2 regions of the Asanoa sp. NPDC049573 genome follow, and region 1 is predicted to be linked to the other one. Evidence: riboswitches for the same ligand, from Rfam matches in the RefSeq annotation. Region 1 holds a riboswitch; the other holds the start of a gene.
The links. Region 1 has a riboswitch for thiamine pyrophosphate ahead of AB0J74_RS11685 (cytosine permease). Riboswitches for the same ligand answer to the same signal wherever they lie in the genome.
Positions count from the first base shown of each region.

Region 1 (9,397 bases):
AGTCGACCGCGCCGTTCGAGCTGGTCGACGGCGACGTGCTCAGCTCGTTCCGGCTCAAGCAGGGCGAGTCCGAGGTGTTCTGCCTGGAGCGGACCGACGGCGGCAGCCCGGTCGCCGCCGGCAGCGCCGAAGAGGCCGAGGAGGAGTTCACGGCCACCGTCGCCTACTGGCGGCGCTGGCTGTCGCAGTCGCGCTACCGCGGCCGCTGGCGCGAGGCGGTGCACCGCTCGGCGCTCACCCTCAAGCTGATGACCTACGCACCGTCCGGCGCGATCGTGGCGTCGCCGACCACCAGCCTGCCGGAACGCCTCGGCGGCGGCCGCAACTGGGACTACCGCTACGTCTGGGTGCGCGACGCCGCGTTCTGCACCTACTCGTTGCTGCGCCTCGGCTTCACCGAGGAGGCCGACGCGTTCATGGGCTTCCTCGCCCAGCGGGTGCGGGAGAGTGACGAGGACCCGGAGGGCCCGCTGCAGATCATGTATCGGATCGACGGCAGCGACACGCTCTCCGAGCGCCGCCTCGACCATTTCGAGGGGTACGAGGGTTCCGCGCCGGTGCGGGTCGGCAACGACGCGGTCAACCAGCTCCAGCTCGACATCTACGGCGCGCTGGTCGACTCGATCTACCTCTACAACAAGTGGGGCCAGCCGATCTCCAGCGGTGTCTGGGAGGGCGTGACCACGTTCGTCGAGTGGGTCTGCAAGAACTGGGACCAGCCCGACGAGGGCGTCTGGGAGACCCGCGGCGGGCGGCGCAACTTCCTCTACTCTCGGCTGATGTGCTGGGTCGCCATCGAGCGGGCGATCCGGGTCGCGCACCAGCGCGGCCTGCCGGCCGACCTGGTCCGCTGGGGCCAGGCCCGGGACGCGATCTACCACCAGATCATGGACCGGTTCTGGGACCCCGACCTGCGCGCGTTCGTGCAGCATCGCGACGGACACGTGCTCGACGCGTCGGTGCTGATGATGCCGCTGTCGAAGTTCATCGCGCCGTCGGACCCGCGCTGGCTGAGCACGCTCGATCTGCTCGGCGACACACTGGTCTCCGACTCGCTGGTCTACCGCTACGATCCGCATCTGAGCCCGGACGGCCTGGAGGGCGAAGAGGGCACGATGTCGATCTGCACCTTCTGGTACGTCGAGGCGCTGTCCCGCGCCGGCCGCGTCGACGAGGCGCGGCTCGCGTTCGAAAAGATGATCACTTACGCCAACCACCTCGGCCTGTACGCGGAGCAACTCGGCCCGACCGGCGAGCAGCTCGGCAACTTCCCGCAGGCGTTCACCCACCTGGCGCTGATCAGCGCGGCCTTCAACGTCGACCGCGCGCTCGGCTGACCGTGCAGACCTTCCTGCCGTTCCCGGACTTCGCCCGCTCGGCCGCGGTGCTCGACCCGCCCCGGCTGGGCAAGCAGCGGGTGGAGAACGTGCAGATCCTGCGCGGCCTCACCGTCGCGGGCCACGGCTACCGCCACCACCCGGCGGTCAAGATGTGGGCCGGCTACGAGGAGGCGCTGGTCCGCTACGGCCTGATCGTCGCCGGAGTGTGGACCGCGACCGGCCGCAACGACACCACCGCCGCGACGCTGTCCGCCGACCTGGCGGCCGCCTGCGGCATCACCGCGGTGCGCGACGTGGCCGATCTCCGCGAGGCCGGCGACCTGCCGCCGTGGCTGGGCGACGAGGCGTTCCACCGGTCGCACCAGTCGGCGCTGATCCGCAAGGACGCCGCGCTCTACGGCCCGATCTTCGGCGACGTGCCGCCGGACCTGCCCTACGTCTGGCCGCCGTCGGACCGGCCCAACGGCTGCGTGCCGGCGAGCTGAGCGTCGAGCCAGGCGAACATCCGCTCGTCGGTTAGCGCCCGGCCCAGCGGCTGGCAGTGCAGGTTGGCCCCTTCCTCCGCGGTGAACTCGACCCGGTGCGCGCGGTCGCCCAGCAGGTCGGCGAGCTGTCTGGACTGGCCCGGCCAGAACTGCTCGCCCTCCGGGTCGGTGACCAGGATGGGCGTGCTGATCCGGGCTGCGAGGTCGTCGGTGAGGCGGTACTCGCGTACCTCGTTGAACAGGTCGAACCAGTCCCCCGCGGACCGGTAGGGACGCGACCGGAAGGTGAGGGTGCGGCGCAGCTTCGGCACCACCGTCGCGAACTTCACGTCGCGGTCGAACGCCGCCCGGTCGCCCTTGTCGAGCAGGCCGCGCATGCTCTTGCCGAGCGGTCCGGTCCACGTGGTCGACACGTCCACCACGCCGGGGTCCGCCACCGCGGCCACCAGGCGGTGCTCGAAGGCCAGCGCCCGGGGCAGCCAGTAGCCGCCCTGGCTGATGCCGTAGCCGGTGAGCCGGTCCGGGCGACGTCGGCCCGGCCGACCAGGGCGTCGAGCACCGGGGTCAGCACGGCTTCCCAGTCGGGGCGGAACGAGGTCTTGCGCTCGAAGAGCATCGACTGCTGGCCGGGACCGTCGTAGACGAACGCGTTCCAGCCGCGGGCCACCGCGCCCGCGGCCGCAGCGCTCCACAGGCCGCTGATCGAGCCGTCGCTGCCGTTGGTGACCACCAGGGTCGGCCGGCGGGCGCCGGAGGCGTCGGGCCGCAGCAGGAAGCCCGGCAGGGAGCCGCCCTCGTAGGGGACCTCGAGGCGGACGTGCGCGCCGTCCGAGGCATCGACGAACCCCTCCCAGGCGGTGCGGTGGGCCCGGAAGGCCAGCAGCAGCGCCGGCTCGTCGTCCAGTTCGGACAGCGACTCGACCACGCAGGCCCAGTAGTTGGCCGCACGGAGGAAGGCCGACCCGGCGCCCCGCCGGTCGCCCTGCTCCCGCGAGCGCTCGGCCAGGCCGGCGACCCGGGTGGCGGTCGCCGACCAGGCCGACCGCCAACTGTCTGCGTCGGAGATCCGCTCGATGGTGGCCAGGACCTCGCCGGCGTCGCTCCCGCCGTGCACGGCCCGCCCGAGGATCCCGCGGGCCTGGTAGTCCAGGCCCTTGTCACGGAAGAAGCCCTTCGAGAACGCCGTGTTCGTCGCCATTGCCTCACGCTACGTAGCCCCGCGCGGTCACGGCGGGTGAACACGCCGGGGCGCCGTGATGTCGGCAACCATGGCGCGCCCGGCTGGTTTGTCGTAACCTGCCGGAAGTCACAACGGGAGCTCGGAGCACCGGGCTGAGAGGGCGGCTGACGCGCCGCCGACCGTCGGAACCTGTCCGGGTAATGCCGGCGTAGGGAGCCTCACCTATGTCTTCGTCAACCGCCGTCGACGTCGCCGCGCCGGCCGCAGCCGACGCGGGCCGGACCCTCGGCTTCCGCGACACCGCCGGGCTGTTCGGCAGCCTCGGCGTCAGCCTGCTCCTCCCGGTCGCGGCCACCTTCGCGGTGCTGCCGGGCCGCCCGCTCTGGGTCACCGTGCTGGCCATCGTGGTCGGCGCCGCGATCGGCTCGGCCCTGCTGGGCCTCGGCGCCGCCGCCGGTGCCCGCGAAGGCGCGCCGACCATGGTGCTGCTGCGCGGCCTGCTCGGCCGCCGGCTCTCCTACCTGCCCACCGTGCTCAACGTGGCGCAGTGCGTGGGCTGGGCGACCTTCGAGATCTTCATCATCGCGTCCGCCGCGGCGCAGGTGCTGCACACCCCCAAGTGGCCGTTCGTGCTGGTCGCCGGCGTCGCCGCCACGCTGATGGCACTGCGGCCCCTCGGCGCCGTCCGGCTGCTCGCGCGCTACGCGGTCTGGGCCTCGCTGATCGCCGGGGCCTACCTCTTCGTCGAGGTGCTGCGCGCCCACCCCCAGCCGCTGACCGGGCCGGGCGGCTCGTTCTGGACCGCGGTCGACGTGGTGATCGCCATGCCGGTCTCCTGGTTCCCGATGGTGGCCGACTACACCCGCTACACCCGCGGCGGCCGGGCCGCCTTCGCCGGCACGGCGCTGGGCTACGGCACCGCGACCGTGGCCTGCTTCGTGCTCGGCGTGCTGGCGCTGTCCGCGTACGGCGCCGGCGGGCTCGACGTGGTCGGCGCGCTGCTGGCCGTGCCGCTGGGCGCGGTCGCGCTGGCCGTGCTGGTCGTGGTCGAGGTCGACGAGGCGTTCGCCAACGTCTATTCGACTGCCGTCTCGGCCCGCAACATCGTCGAACGCATCGACCGTCGGGTGCTCGTGGTCGCCGTCGGCGCGGTGGCCACCCTGCTCGCGCTCGTCGTCGACATCGTCTCCTACGAGCCGTTCCTGTTCCTGATCGGCGCCGTCTTCGTGCCGCTGGTGGGCGTCTTCGCGATCGCCTACTTCGTTCTGCCCCGCGGCGGCTGGAATGTCTCCGCGACCGCACCCGCGCGGCCGTGGCTGCTGCTGCCCTGGGCCGCCGGGTTCATCGCCTACCAGCTCACCCTGCCGACCTCCTTCCCGGACGCCGGTCGACAGTGGACGCAGTGGTGGCTGGCGCGGCAACAGGACCTAGGCATCGACCCGGCCAACGGATTTTCGGCCTCGCTGGTCAGCCTCGCGGTCGCCGCGCTGCTGACCGCGCTGATGCTGCTGCCGGGCCACACGAAGCGTGGCGCGCGATGATCGGGCGGCTGCACGTGGTCACCGACGCGGCCGGCGGCCGGCCGGCGCTGGACGCCGTACGGGCCGCCCTGAACGCGGGCGCGCCCGTCGTCCAGGTCCGCACCAAGACCGGCAGCGACCGGGCCCGGCTGGCGTTCGCCCGCGAGGTGGTCGGGCTCTGCCGGGCGGCCGGCGCGCGCTGCGTCGTCAACGACCGGGTCGACCTGGCCCTGGCCGCCCGGGCCGACGGCACCCACGTCGGTGCCGACGACCTACCGGTCGAGGTGGTCCGCCGGATCGCCGGCCCGGCCCACCTGGTCGGCGGCACCGCCCGCGACCCGGACCGGGCGGCCGCGCTGGTCGCCGCGGGCGCCGACTACCTGGGTGTCGGCCCGGCCTTCGCGACCGCGACCAAAGACGGGCTGCCGGACCCGATCGGGCCCGAGGGTGTCGCGGCCGTCGCCGCCGCGGTGGCGGTGCCGGTGATCGCGATCGGCGGGGTGACCGCGGCCCGGGTGCCGGCGCTGCGCGCCGCGGGGGCGCACGGGGTCGCCGTCGTGTCGGCGGTATCCGGCGCGGCCGACCCGGTCGCGGCCACCAAGGCCCTGCTGGCGGCCCTGGACGGCGCGCCGCGGTCGCGGCTGACCGGCTTCGGCTCATGACCGTCGCGGTCGCCGGCGGCGGGCTGATCGGGCTCGCGGTCGCCTGGCGGGCGGCGCGCCGCGGGCTCGCCGTGACGGTCGTCGACGACGATCCCGGCAACGGCGCCTCGCGGGCCGCCGCCGGGATGCTCGCCCCGCTGACCGAGGCCGCCTACGGCGAAGAGGCGCTGCGCGCGCTCAGCCGGGAGTCGCTGGCCCGCTACCCGGCGTTCCTCGCCGACCTGGCCGCCGACGGGGGCGGCACGGTGGACCTGCGTACGGCCGGCACGCTCGAAGTGGGTTTCGACGCCGACGACATGGCCTCGCTCGACCGGTTGCACGCCTACTACCTCGATTCCGGCCTGCCGGTCGAGCGGCTCACCGCCGGCCAGGCCCGGCGCCGCGAGCCGGCGCTGAGCCCGCGGGTGCGCGGCGCCCTGCACGCACCGAGCGACCACTCGATCGAGCCCCGCGCGTTGCACGCGGCCCTGCTGAGGGCGGCGGGAGCCGCGGATGTCCACATCGTACGGTCGCGGATCGCCGCCCTGGCGGTGGAGAACGGGCGCGCGACCGGCCTGCGGCTGGCCGACGGTTCACGCGTCGAGGCCGACCAGGTGGTCCTCGCGCTGGGCGCCTGGAGCGGCACCCTGCCCGGCGCTCCCCCGCTGCCGGTCCGCCCGGTCAAGGGCCAGATCCTGCGGCTGCGCGGCGACGACGGGCTGCTCGCCGGCACCGTCCGGGCGCTGGTCCGCGGCCGGCACGTCTACCTGGTGCCCTACGCCGACGACCGACTGGTGGTCGGCGCGACCAGCGAGGAGCGCGGGTTCGACCCGACGGTCACCGCCGGCGCCGTGCACGACCTGCTCCGCGACGCCATCGAGGTGGTGCCCGGCGTCGCCGACCTGGAACTGGTCGAGACGCTGGCCCGCTGGCGACCGGGCACGCCCGACAACGCGCCGCTGCTCGGCCCGTCGGGGCTGCCCGGTCTGGTGCTGGCCACCGGCCACCACCGCAACGGCGTGCTGCTGACCCCGGCGACCGCGGACGCGATCGCCGACCTGTTGACCGGAGGGACGCTGCCCGCCTACGCGGCGGCGTTCACCTCGGACGGGAGAAATCGATGACGCTGACCGTCAACGGCCAGACCGTCGAACTGGACACCGCGGTGACCGTGGCCGGGCTGGTCGCGGCGCGCACCGACCAGCGGCGGGTCGCGGTGGCCCGCAACGGCGAGGTGGTGCCGCGCGGCGAGTGGGCGGCGACCGTGCTGGCCGAGGGCGACGAGGTGGAGATCCTCGCCGCGCAGGCGGGCGGGTGACCGCGATGACCGACGACCCGTTCGTGCTGGCCGGGGTGACGCTGCCGTCCCGGCTGCTGCTCGGCACCGGCGGCGTGCCCAGCCTCGACGTGCTCGCCCGCGCGGTGACCGCCTCCGGCACCGCCCTGGTCACCGTCGCGCTGCGTCGGGTGGAGGCGTCGGCCGGCGGCGCGCTGGCCGACGTGCTCGACACGTGTGGTGTCCGGCTGCTGCCCAACACCGCCGGCTGCTTCACCGCCCGGGAGGCGGTGCGCACGGCGAAACTGGCGCGGGAGGCGTTCGACACCGACTGGGTCAAGCTCGAGGTGATCGGCGACGAGCGGACGCTGCTGCCCGACCCGGTCGAGTTGCTCGACGCGGCCGAACAACTGGTCGCCGACGGGTTCCAGGTGCTGCCCTACACCAACGACGACCCGATCACCGCGCGCCGGCTGGCCGACGCCGGCTGCGTCGCGGTGATGCCGCTCGGCTCGCCGATCGGCAGCGGGCTGGGCATCCGCAACCCGCACAACATCGCGCTGATCCGCGAGACGGTGCAGGTGCCGGTGATCCTCGACGCCGGCTTGGGCACGGCGTCCGACGCGGCGCTGGCGATGGAACTCGGCTGCGACGCGGTGCTGCTGGCCTCCGCGGTGACCCGCGCCCGCGACCCGGAGCGGATGGCCCTGGCCATGCGCTACGCGGTGGACGCGGGCCGGCTCGCGCACCGGGCCGGCCGGATCGAGCGGCGCTGGCACGCCCAGGCGTCCACGCCGAACGCCGGCCTGGCCGCGCTGTGAGGCTGCCCCGCCTGCTGGTGCTGACCGACCGCACGCAGTGCGCCGGCCCGCTGCCCGCCACCGTCGCCGCGGCCGTCGACGCCGGCGCGCGGGCCGTGCTGCTCCGCGAGAAGGACCTCCCGGCCGGCGAGCGGGCCGCGCTGGCGGCCGAGTTGGCCGCCCTTCTGGCGCCTGTGGGTGGGACGCTCATCGTCGCCGCCTCCGCTGGCCAGAGCGGCACTGCCGCCCGCGCCGGCCAAAGCGGCACCGCCGTGCACCTGGCCGCCCGCCAGCCGTTCCCGGGCGAGCGGCCGGCGCTGGTCGGCCGCTCCTGCCACGACGCGGCCGAGATCGCCGGGGCCGCCGCCGAGGGCTGCGACTACGTGACCGTCTCGCCGGTCTTCCCCAGCCCGTCCAAGCCCGGCTACGGCCCGCCGCTGGGCCCGGCCGGGCTCGCGGCACTGCTCAGGGACGCTCCCCCGGCCTACGCGCTCGGCGGTGTCCGGCCGCCGGACGTGCCGGTCTGCCGCGCCGCCGGCGCCTACGGCGTGGCCGTGATGGGCGCCGTGATGCGCGACCCGCACTCCGTCGCCGGCTACCTGCGCGCACTCACCACAGTGGAGGACTGACCGTGAACCCGCCCGTCGCGCTGACCATCGCCGGCTCCGACTCCGGCGGGGGCGCCGGCATCCAGGCCGACCTCAAGACGTTCGCGGCGCTGCGGGTGTTCGGCACCAGCGCGATCACCGCGCTGACCGCGCAGAACACCACCGGCGTACGCGGTGTGCACGCCGCACCGACCGAGTTCGTGGTCGCGCAGATCGCCGCCGTCCTCGACGACCTGCCGGTGCGGGCGGTCAAGACCGGCATGCTGGCCACCGCCGCCACGGTCGAAGCGGTCGCCGCGCTCGCGGTCGCCGGCCGGCTGCCGCACCTGGTTGTCGACCCGGTGATGGTCTCCTCCTCCGGCGACCGGCTGCTGGAGCCGGCCGCCGAGGCCGCCTACCGCGACAAGCTGTTCCCGCACGCCGCCGTGGTGACGCCCAACCGGCGCGAGGCGGAGGTGCTGCTGGGCACCGCCATCCGCACGCGGGCCGACCAGCACGCGGCGGCCCGGGCGCTGGGCGATCTAGGCGCCGCCGCCGCGGTGGTCAAGGGCGGCCACCCGACCGACGACGCGGGCAACCACGCGGTCGACGTGGTCTGGGACGGCACCGGGACCTACGAGCTGACCGGGCCCTGGGTGGACACACCCAACACGCACGGCACCGGCTGCTCGTTCGCCGCGGCGACCGCCGCCCTGCTGGCACAGGGCGACGACCTGCGGACCGCCCTTGCCGGCGCGAAGGCGTTCGTCGCGCGGGCGGTCGCCGGCGGTGCCCGCTGGCGCCTCGGGGCCGGCCACGGCCCGCTGGACCACTTCGGCTGGGCCTAGCGCCGGAGGCGCTTCGCGAGCCACTCCACCGCGAGCGGGTAGCGGTAGTCGATGCCGCCGTGCGCCGCCGGGAACAGCTCGAAGTTGATCCGGTCCGCCGGCAGGCCGACCCGCTCGATGCCTTCCTTGAACGCCTCGGCGCCCAGGTCGAGGAACCACTCGTCGCGCGTGCCGGCGTCGATCCAGACCGCGCGCAGCGAACGCACCTCGTCGGCGTACCGGTCGATCATGCGCACCGGGTCCCAGGCCAGCCAGCGGTCCCACAGCTCCGGGATGAGCTGCCCGGAGCGCGGGTCGACCGGCAGCCGCGGCGTGCCGTCGGGGTCGGGCGAGAACGCGGCCGCGCACCCGAGGGTCAGCACGAGCAGGTTGTCCTCCTCCTTGGTGAAGGAGACGCGGCCCTGGAAGTCGCGCCACCAGGCCAGGATGTCGTGGTCGTAGGCGCGCAGGGCGCGGACCGACTTGGCGAACTCGTTGAGGTAGCAGTATTCGTACAGGGCGTCGCCGGCGTGCGTCGCGAGCGCGCCGAACAGGTCGGGCCGCAGCATCGGTGTGATCATCGCGCCGAAGCCGCCCGACGACTTGCCGGAGATGGCGCGCGACTCGCGGTCGGCGATCGTGCGGAAGCGGGCATCCACCCAGGGCACCACCTCGTCACACAGGTACGAGTGGTAGTTGCCGGTGCCGGGCGAGTCGACGAACTGGGAACCGCCGTACGCC
Region 1 covers NZ_JBFAPI010000004.1:345,281-354,677, forward strand. The annotation lists gene AB0J74_RS11665 (glycoside hydrolase family 15 protein) at 1-1,337, shown strand, start outside; gene AB0J74_RS11670 (MSMEG_6728 family protein) at 1,340-1,825, shown strand; gene AB0J74_RS11675 (hypothetical protein) at 1,774-2,238, opposite strand; gene AB0J74_RS11680 (hypothetical protein) at 2,151-3,023, opposite strand; TPP riboswitch at 3,127-3,238, shown strand; gene AB0J74_RS11685 (cytosine permease) at 3,230-4,546, shown strand; gene thiE (thiamine phosphate synthase) at 4,543-5,187, shown strand; gene thiO (glycine oxidase ThiO) at 5,184-6,290, shown strand; gene thiS (sulfur carrier protein ThiS) at 6,287-6,484, shown strand; gene AB0J74_RS11705 (thiazole synthase) at 6,490-7,263, shown strand; gene AB0J74_RS11710 (thiamine phosphate synthase) at 7,260-7,871, shown strand; gene thiD (bifunctional hydroxymethylpyrimidine kinase/phosphomethylpyrimidine kinase) at 7,874-8,677, shown strand; gene AB0J74_RS11720 (alpha/beta hydrolase-fold protein) at 8,674-9,397, opposite strand, start outside.

Region 2 (9,397 bases), on a different contig from region 1:
CGCCGCCCGGTCATCCTCCCCGGCGCCCGCCGCCGCGAGCCCGCAATGCCGGTCCCGGTCTCCCCGGCGCCGGCCCCGGTGCCCGTGCCAGCCGTCGCCGATCCGGCCCGCCCAGCCGCCGCGCCAGACCCGACCCGCCCGATCCTGCTGTGGCGCTGGGACCGGGCCGGCGCCCTCGAAGAACACCGCCACGACGCCATCGTCTCCCGCTGGGCAGCCGCACCGAGCCAGCGCGCATAAGCCGAACGAACCAAAGCCTGACGACAGCGGCAGCGTTGCTCGCGATCGCCTCTCATCCCGCTGTGGGTTGCCGAGTGCGTACATGTTTTCGGATGTACGTACATGCGAGAACATGTCGGGTCGGGGAGAGGTACTCGTGCCTGCCGCGACACGCCCGACCGGCGTGGGGGCTGCGGCGACCCGTTGGAAGGTGATGCTCTAGTGGGGTAGCGGCACCACGGCGACGCTTTGTTCGGTGAGGCTGCCCAGGTAGAGGTGGCCCTCGTGTTCGCGGACGCCCGTCACCATGTGGTAGCCGGCGTCGGGGGTTTGCAGGTCCGCCACCACCGAGCCGGCCGTGTCCACGGCCATGACCCACGTGGTGCGGGCCGGCGCCGGCTGGAGCGCCTCCGGCAGCGCCCAGACTGCCCGGCGCAGCGCCGGGGGTCGGGCGTGGAGGCGGTCGAGCAACGCGTTGCGTGGTGTGGCGAGCGCGATCCAGATGCGGCCGTCGGCGCCCGTCGAGAGGTTGTCGGGGAAACCCGGCAGGTTGTCGACCAGGATGTCGCGGCGGCCGGCGTCCGGGCCCGTCAACTGCACCCGGGTGATCCGGTAGGCGCCCGTCTCGGCCACTGCCACGAACGACTCGTCGGCGGCCAGGGCGACGCCGTTGGCGAACTGCAGGCCGTCGAGGAGCACCGAGACCTCGCCGGCGGGGGAGCGGCTCAGCAGGCGGCCCGTACCCGTGTGCTCCATGATGTCGGCCCGCCAATGGGCCAGGCCGTAGCGTTGCGACGAGTCGCTGAAGTAGATCGTGCCGTCGCGGGCTATCGCGGCGTTGTCGCACAGCCGGAAGCCGTCGGCGAGGACCGTGGTCGCGCCGTTCTCGACGGACATCCGGAGCAGGCCCCGGTGTGCGTCGCAGATGACCAGGTCGCCGTCGGCATCGACCTCGACGCCCAGTGGGCGGCCGCCTGTGTCGCCGACGACCCGCGGTGGGTCGCCGGCCGGCGACAGGCGCAGGACCCGGCCGTCGGCCAGGCCCGTGTAGAGATGCCCGTCGGGGTGCGCCACCACGTCTTCCGGGCCGACGCCGTCGACCGGGAGGAACGACGGGCGCGGCATCGGGGGGTCGCTCGCCCGGCGGCGGGCCCGCAAGGACGGCGTCGGTGGCTGCCAGACGACGGGGTCGATCCGTGGGCGGCTGCTCATCCCGACACACTAATCCAGATCGATCTTCACAGAACCCGCCGAGACAGCTGGCGAAAACAGGGACCACAATTGGCCGGTGCCCGGATACCGCCGCCAGCTCTACCGCGACGACGCGGTGGTGCTGCGCGTGCAGAAGTTGGGCGAGTCCGACCGGATCATCACGCTGCTCAGCCGCCGGCACGGGCGGTTGCGGGCGGTCGCCCGGGGCGTCCGGCGGACCACCTCGCGGTTCGGGGCGCGGCTGGAGCCGTTCGGTCACGTCGACCTGCAGATCGCCGGCGACCCCAGCGGGGCCGGTGGCGGGCTGCACTCGGTCAGCCAGGTCGAGGCGATCGAGCTCTACGGGAAGCGGTTCCTCGACGACTACCCCCGCTACACGGCGGCCAGCGCGATCTCCGAGACCGCGGAGCGGCTGACCCCGGTCGAGCACGAGCCGTCGCTGCGGTTGTTTCTTCTCACACTCGGCGCCTTCCGGGCGCTGGCCCTGCGCGAGCACGCCGGCACCTTGGTCCTCGACGCCTACCTGCTGCGCGGGATGGGGATCGCGGGCTGGGCGCCGGCGCTGACCGAATGCGCGGTCTGTGGCACCGCGGGGCTGCACAAGGCGTTCTCGGTGCCCGCCGGCGGGGCTGTTTGTCCGGATTGCCGGCCACCCGGCGCGGCCCACCCGGCGCCCGACACGCTGCATTTGATGGTCGCTCTCGCGTCCGGCAACTGGCACGTCGCCGACACGGCCGAGGTCGGGCCGCGCCGCGAGTGCAGCGGGCTGGTCGCGGCACACCTGCAGTGGCACCTCGAACGCGGGTTACGCTCGCTGCCGCTGGTCGATCGCACAACGGGGGAACAGAAATGATCAGGTCACGGGCCGCGCGCCGCGCGGTGCGGCCGCCGACGCCGCACGTCTCGGGGGCCCGCCCGCCCGAGTTGCCGGCGGGGAGCCTGCCCAAGCACGTCGCGATCGTGATGGACGGCAACGGCCGCTGGGCCAAGGAGCGCGGGCTGGCCCGCACGGCGGGCCACGAGCGGGGCGAACACTCGCTGTTCGACACCATCGAGGGCGCGATCGAGATCGGGCTGCCCTACCTGACGGCGTACGCGTTCTCGACCGAGAACTGGCGGCGTTCGCCGGAAGAGGTCCGCTTCCTGATGGGCTTCAACCGCGACGTCATCCGGCGCCGCCGCGACCAACTCGTCGACCTCGGCGTGCGGGTGGTCTGGTCGGGCCGGGCCGGTCGGCTGTGGAAGAGCGTGATCTCCGAACTGCAGACCGCCGAGGAGATGTCGAAGGACAACACCAAGCTGACCCTGCAGTTCTGCGTCAACTACGGCGGCCAGGCGGAGATCGCCGACGCGGCGGCCGCGATCGCCCGGGACGCGGCGGCGGGGAAGATCGACCCGGCCAAGGTCACCGAGAAGACCATCCAGCGCTATCTCTACCACCCGGAAGTGCCCGAGGTGGACATGTTCCTGCGCCCGTCGGGGGAGCAGCGCACGTCCAACTTCATGCTCTGGCAGTCGGCGTACGCGGAACTGGTCTTCCTCGACACCCTCTGGCCCGACTTCGACCGGCGCCACCTCTGGTATGCCTGCGAGCTGTTCGCCCAGCGCGACCGGCGCTTCGGTGGTGCGATCCCCAACCCGGTAGCGCCGCCGCCGCCGGAATGACCTAGCCACGCGTGCGGCGCCGAGGTATCGTCTTCGCATGCGTTACTGATGACCCCAGGGATTCTGTGTGCCGGTCCGCCGTTGACGGCGGTCTTCGAGCGCCCGGGGCGTCATTGTCGAAATAATCGTTACGCCACCGGGCATCCGTCTGTTCTCCCTCTGCTTTCGGAGGTCTTCGCATGCCTGCAGCCAACCAACCATCTGAGACTCCCGAGGCCGGCAACCGCGCGGCCCGGCGGGCGCGCGCCAAGGCGGCCGGCCAGCCGGACCGCGAGCTCGGCCGATCGTCCACAAAGGGCGGTCGCAGCAAGCCGGCGGCGCAGCCGAAGAACTACGCCTTCCGTCGCGCCTAGTCCACAGTGGAAGAGGCCCGCCTAGCGCGGGCCTCTTCCGCCTTCCAGCCGCGGCCACGGCCGGCGCAGGTCGAGCGCGTAGAGCACCTTGTCATAACGCAGATGCCCGACCGCGACGAAGTCGATCAGCCGGCCGTACTCGTTGAAACCCAGCGTGCGATAGAGCGCGAGGGCCCGCTCGTTGTCACCGCGGGCGTCGAGCGTCAACACCTCGATGCCGGCCTTGCGGGCACTGGCCACCAGCCCTTCGGTGATCGCCCGCCCGATGCCGCGCCCCTGGTAGCCGGCCGGCACCGCGACCCGCTCCAGGTCGGCGTGCGGCCGGTGGGTCTGCCGGGCATAACGCCGCCAGTAGCCGAGACCGGCGAGCACGCTGCCGTCGGCCAGCGGCATCGGGGCGCTGTCGATGCCGGCCGGCCCGACGACATCCTCGCCCGACGCGTAGGCGACCAGCAGCGCCGCCTCGGACACCGCGGCTCCCTCGACCACGGTGGTCAGCAACTCGCGCACCTCGGCCTGGCTGGGTGGCACCGCCCAGCCCAACGCCGCGCCGGTGGACACCATCTGGAAGATCCGCCAGACGTGCGGCACCAGCGCCTCGATCTCCGCCGGATCGGTCACTTCGGCCAGTCGTACGCTCATCGCCACCGCCTCGTTTCGCACGCGTTGGAGCGAGACACTAGCCCAGAACGGGCCGGAACGTATCGGTGGTGATGCTCACGGTGAGGATCGCAACGGTGAGCAGGGCCGCACCGGCCACGAAGAGCGTGTCGGCGCGGGTGAAGCGTTGCGCGCGGGCATGCGTACGCGGAAGGCCGCTGTCGAAGCCCCGCGCGTCCATCGCCAACGCCAGCCGGGTGCCCCGCCGGATCGCGCCGACCAGCAGCGCGAACACGGTCGACGCGAACAGCCGGGCGGCCAGAACCGGGTTGCCGCCGGCGTCGACGCCGCGCGCCCGGCGGGCCATCCGCAGCGCCTGCCACTCCTCACCGAGCAGCGGGATGAGCCGGAACGCGGCCAGCGTGCCGATCGCGAACCGCGCCGGCGCCCGGGCGTTCTGCACCAGCGCGTCGGCCAGGTCGGTCGGGTCGGTGGTGCTGAACACCATGATGCCGGGCAGGGCGAGCGCGACCAGTCGCAACGCCAGCCCGAGCGCGACGGTCAGCACGCCGGTGGTCACGTCGAGCGGGCCGACCGCGAACACCGACTCGCCGCCCCGACTGGCGCCGAACAGGATGGTGGTCAGCACGATGCCGAACACGGACACCAGCAGCGGCCAGCCGCGGCGCAGCAGGGTGCCGTAGCGCACGCCGAAGAACGGCAGCAGGATCAGCTCGGCCGCGATCGCCAGCGCCGGCGTCAACGGGTCGAGCGTGGTCAGCACGCCGACCGCGAACACGGTGGCCGCGATCAGCTTCGCGACCGGGTTGCGCCGGGCCAGCGGCGCCGAGGAGCGGACCATCACCGCGGTGAGCGTCATCGGGTCAGCTCCAGCCGCCGGTCGGCGAGCGCGTCGACGAACGCCGCGTCGTGGGTCACCGCGAGCACCCCGTGCCCCTCGTCGCGCAGGTCGGCCAGCAGCGCGACCAACTCGATCCAGGTGCGCCGGTCCTGCCCGAACGTCGGCTCGTCGAGCAGCAACAGCCGCGGCGCGGACGCCAACGCCGTCGCGACGCTCAGGCGTCGGGCCTCACCACCACTGAGGGTGTACGGGTTGGCCCGCGCCAGGTGTTCGAGCCGCAGCCGCTCCAGCAACTCGTCGACCACCGCGAGCGGGCGGCCCAGCTTGCGCGGGCCGACCGCCAACTCGTCGCGCACGGTCGAGGCGACGAACTGGTGCTCCGGGTCCTGGAACACCGAGCCGATCCGGGCGGTCAGGTCGGCGGCCCGCCAGCGGTGTGGCGGCCGGGCCGCGTCGGCGCCGGCCAGCAGCGACGACGCGACCACCCGCCCCGACGCCGGCTTCAGCAGGCCGCCGAGCAGCAGGGCCAGGGTCGACTTGCCCACCCCGTTGGGCCCGACCACGGCGAGCGCCTCGCCGGTGCGTACCGACAGGTCGGTCTGTGCCAGTCGCGGCGGCAGCGCCAGCCGGTCGGCGGTGACCAGCACCTCGCCGGGGGAGGCGGCCGCCCGCCGGGGTGGCGGCAGTGGCCGGCCGGGCACCCAGATCCCGTCGGCGGCCAGGGCGGCGCCGTGCGTGCCGAACACCTCGGCCGGCGAACCGGACGCGGTCACGCCGCCGCCGGGCGCCAGCACGACGACCCGGTCGACGAACGGGATGACCGGCTCCAGCCGGTGCTCGACCATGATCACCGTGGTGTCCCGGGACACCGCCGTGCGCAGCGACGCCCGCACCAGGTCGGCGCCGACCGGGTCCAGGTTGGCCGTCGGCTCGTCGAGGAGCAGCAGGTCGGGGCGCAGCGCGAGGACGCCGGCCAGGGCCAGCCGCTGTTGCTCGCCGCCGGACAGCGCCCGGGTGGGCCGGTCGAGCGGGTGCCCGAAGCCGACGGCGTCGAGCGCCTCGCCCACCCTCGGCCAGATCTCCGATGCCGGGACGGCCCGGTTCTCCAGCCCGAACGCGACGTCGTCACCGACCCGCGACATCACCAGTTGCGTGGCCGGGTCCTGGAAGACGATGCCGACCCGTTCGCGGGCCTTGCGGGTGTCGAGGCCGTCGATCTCGGCGGTGCCCTCCCGCTCGCCGGAGTCGTCGGCGAGCAGGCCGGCCAGCGCGGCCAGCAGGGTGCTCTTGCCGGCCCCGGAGGGACCGAGCAGCAGCACCCGCTCGCCACGCTCGATGCGCAGGTCCACCCCGCGCACCGCCCACGCCTTGCGGCCGGCGTGCCGCCAACCGAAGCCGTGCAGTTCGACGGCGCTCAACGGCTCAGACCGCCGCGCGTTCCCGGCCGGCCGGGAACCGGTCCAGGGCTCCGGTGTTGACCAGGGCCCGGGTCAACAGCCACCCGCCGACCCCGGCCACGACCGCCGAACTGGCCGTGGTGATCGCCAGGTAGGGGAGTTGGAAGCTGCCCCACGCCATGCCCGGGTAGTAGTAGACGACGTCGTAGACGGCCGCCACCAGGCCGGCGGCCGCGCCGGCGAGCATGGCCACCGGCAGCTTGTAGACGCGGTAGGCGAACAGCGCGAAGACGAGTTCCGCGCCGAGGCCCTCCAACGGGCCCTGCAGCACGATCATCCAGCCCCAGACGGTGCCCAGGGCGACCGAGACCAGCGCGGCGACCGTCTCGGTGAACAGCGCGGCGCCGGGCTTGCGGATGACCAGCGCGCCCAGCACGGCCGGCAGCAGCCAGATGCCGTAGAGCAGGGTGCGCGCGGGCAGCGGGATCGCGTCGGCCGGTCCGTTGTAGAGCAGGCCCCAGGCCCAGAAGACGACGCCGAACGCGACGCCCAGGACGGCGCCGACGACGATGTCGACGGTCCGCCATCGATTGACGGTGTTGGTCATGGTGTAGCCCTCCCAGTTCGGTGAACCAGGAGAAGACGCACGCCATGCCCGATGGAACGGACATGGCGCGGCTGGAGAAGACCGAACTCCCTGCGCTGGCATTACCCAGATCAGGTTCGAGGGTCTGCGGAAGATACCGCACTCTCAGCGCTGCGCGCTCCCCTGTCGGATGTGAAGTTGTTCCACCAGGCTAACACCGGGTTACGGCGGTACGCTCGCGCGCATGCGGATCGAGACGCGGGGGCTGAGGTTCGAGGTCACCGAGGGTGGTCCGCCGGGCGGCGCGCCGGTGATCCTGTTGCACGGGTTCCCGGTCAACCGGCACAGCTGGGACGACGTGACGCCCTACCTCAACGCCGCCGGGCTGCGGACGTTCGCGGTCGACCAGCGCGGCTACACGCCGGATGCGCGACCCAGCGGGGTCGACGCCTACCGGATGGCCGAGTGCGTCGCCGACGCGGCCGCGTTCGTCGACGAGTTGGCCGGCGGCCGCGCCGACCTGGTCGGCCACGACTTCGGGTCGCTGGTCGCCTGGCAGTTGGCCGCCGAACACCCGGAGCGGGTCCGCTCGCTGACCGCCGTCTCCGTGCCGCACCCGGCCGCGTTCGGCCAGGCCCTGCTGACCGATCCCGAGCAGCAGCGCCGCTCCTCCTACGTCGACCTGTTCCGGATGGCCGGCAAGGCCGAGCACGTGCTGTCCCGCGACGGCGGCGCCGGGTTGCGCAAGGTGCTCGACGGCGTCGGTGGCCGGCTCGAGGTCTACGCCGCCGCGCTGCTGGAGCCGGGCGCGCTGACCGCCACGCTCAACTGGTATCGCGCCCTGGTGATCGAAGACCTGGTCAAGGTCGGTCCGGTCGAGCGGCCGACGACGTTTGTCTGGGGCGACCGCGACACGGCGGTCGCGCCGGCCACCGCCTTCGCGGCCGGCGACCACGTGACCGGCGACTACCGCTTCCTGCCGCTGCCGGGCGTCGACCACTGGGTCACCGACGCGCAGCCGGAGGTTCTCGCCCAGGCCATCCTGAAACGCATCGCGGACGCATCGTGAGCAACAGCAACCACCCGGCCGCGGCCGGCGAGCGCACGCCGCACACCCGCGAGTCGCTCGCCGCCGACCTGTCCGCGCTCGGCGTGCGGCCCGGCTCGACGCTGCTGGTGCACGCCTCGCTCAAGCCGGTCGGTTTCGTGGCCGGTGGGCCGCACGCGGTCGTGCTCGCGCTGCGCGACGCGCTGGGCCCGGACGGCACGCTGGTGGTGCCCACCCATACGCCCGACAACTCCGACCCGGCGCAGTGGCAGAACCCGCCCGTACCGCAGAGTTGGTGGCCGGTGATCCAGGAGAACATGCCCGGCTTCGACCCGGCGGTGACGCCGAGCCGTTGGATGGGCGCGATCGCCGAGGTGGTCCGCACCTGGCCGGGCGCGCAGCGCAGTGACCACCCGCAGGTCTCGTTCGCCGCCCTGGGCCGGCTGGCGCAGGAGGTCGTCTACGGCCAGCCGCGGGCCGCGATGCTCGGCCCGGACTCGCCGCTCGGCAAGATCTATGGCCTCGACGGCGACGTGCTTCTGCTCGGGGTCGGCCACGACTCCAACACCTCGCTGCACCTGGCCGAATACCGCCGGCCGGCGCCACCGCCGGCCCGGCTGGGCGCGGCGGTGCAGAGCGCCGACGGCGGCCGCGAGTGGGTCTGGTGGGACGACATCGACCTCGACGAGGGCGATTTCGAGTTGCTCGGCGCCGACTTCGACGCGCTCGGCACGACCCGCACCGGCCGGGTCGGCGGCGCGCTGTCCCGGCTGATGTCGCAGCGCGCGGCGGTCGACTTCGCCGAACGCTGGATGACCGACAACCGCGCCTAGCCCCCGTCGCGTCGCGGCGCGAAGGGAGCGTGCACGGCCTGGTTGCCGAGATCGCGCGCCATGTTCCGGCGCAGGGGCGGAATCGCCGCGGTCAGCCGCAGGACGGTGCGGAACGCGGCCCGGCCCGGCGCGGTCGAGTGCGCGGCCTGCTCGGCATTGCGCAACGACTTCCGCACCGCGGCGAAGCCGTAGCGGAGCATCTCGCGCTCGTAGCGGGAGATCGCCGCGACGACCTCGGCCGACCCGGCCGCGCTCAGCTCGCGGCGCAGGGTCACGTCGGCGACCGCGGTGCTGCCGTCGGCGAACCGGGCCGAAACCCGGTCGCCGGACAGGTCGTACCCGATGAAGGTCCTGCCCAGGTGCACCACGTCGTCGAGCCCGTCGAGCAGGAACTGGCGAAGCAGGATCCGGCAGACGCCGTAGTGCCGGTCCGGCGGCGCCGCGGTGGGGTCGTTGATCTCGGCGCCGGTGAAGCCGAGCAGGTCGGTGCAGCGGTCGGTGAGGAAGCCGAAGCCGCCCTCGTCGGTCGCGACGGCGGCCGACCTGGATTCACCGTTCCTGATGCTGCTGCCGGACTCGCCGGAGTTCCGCGAGCGCTACGCCGAGCAGTTGCGCAAGGTCG
Region 2 covers NZ_JBFAPI010000005.1:214,638-224,034, forward strand. The annotation lists gene AB0J74_RS13945 (acyltransferase) at 1-240, shown strand, start outside; gene AB0J74_RS13950 (SMP-30/gluconolactonase/LRE family protein) at 439-1,431, opposite strand; gene recO (DNA repair protein RecO) at 1,508-2,284, shown strand; gene AB0J74_RS13960 (isoprenyl transferase) at 2,281-3,096, shown strand; gene AB0J74_RS13965 (hypothetical protein) at 3,276-3,449, shown strand; gene AB0J74_RS13970 (N-acetyltransferase) at 3,471-4,091, opposite strand; gene AB0J74_RS13975 (energy-coupling factor transporter transmembrane component T) at 4,129-4,929, opposite strand; gene AB0J74_RS13980 (ABC transporter ATP-binding protein) at 4,926-6,329, opposite strand; gene AB0J74_RS13985 (ECF transporter S component) at 6,334-6,915, opposite strand; TPP riboswitch at 6,985-7,089, opposite strand; gene AB0J74_RS13990 (alpha/beta hydrolase) at 7,139-7,963, shown strand; gene AB0J74_RS13995 (AAC(3) family N-acetyltransferase) at 7,960-8,775, shown strand; gene AB0J74_RS14000 (hypothetical protein) at 8,772-9,140, opposite strand; gene AB0J74_RS14005 (hypothetical protein) at 9,274-9,397, shown strand, end outside.
Region 2: linked by a shared signal. The riboswitch ahead of AB0J74_RS13985 (ECF transporter S component) and the one ahead of AB0J74_RS11685 (cytosine permease) in region 1 are both predicted to bind thiamine pyrophosphate.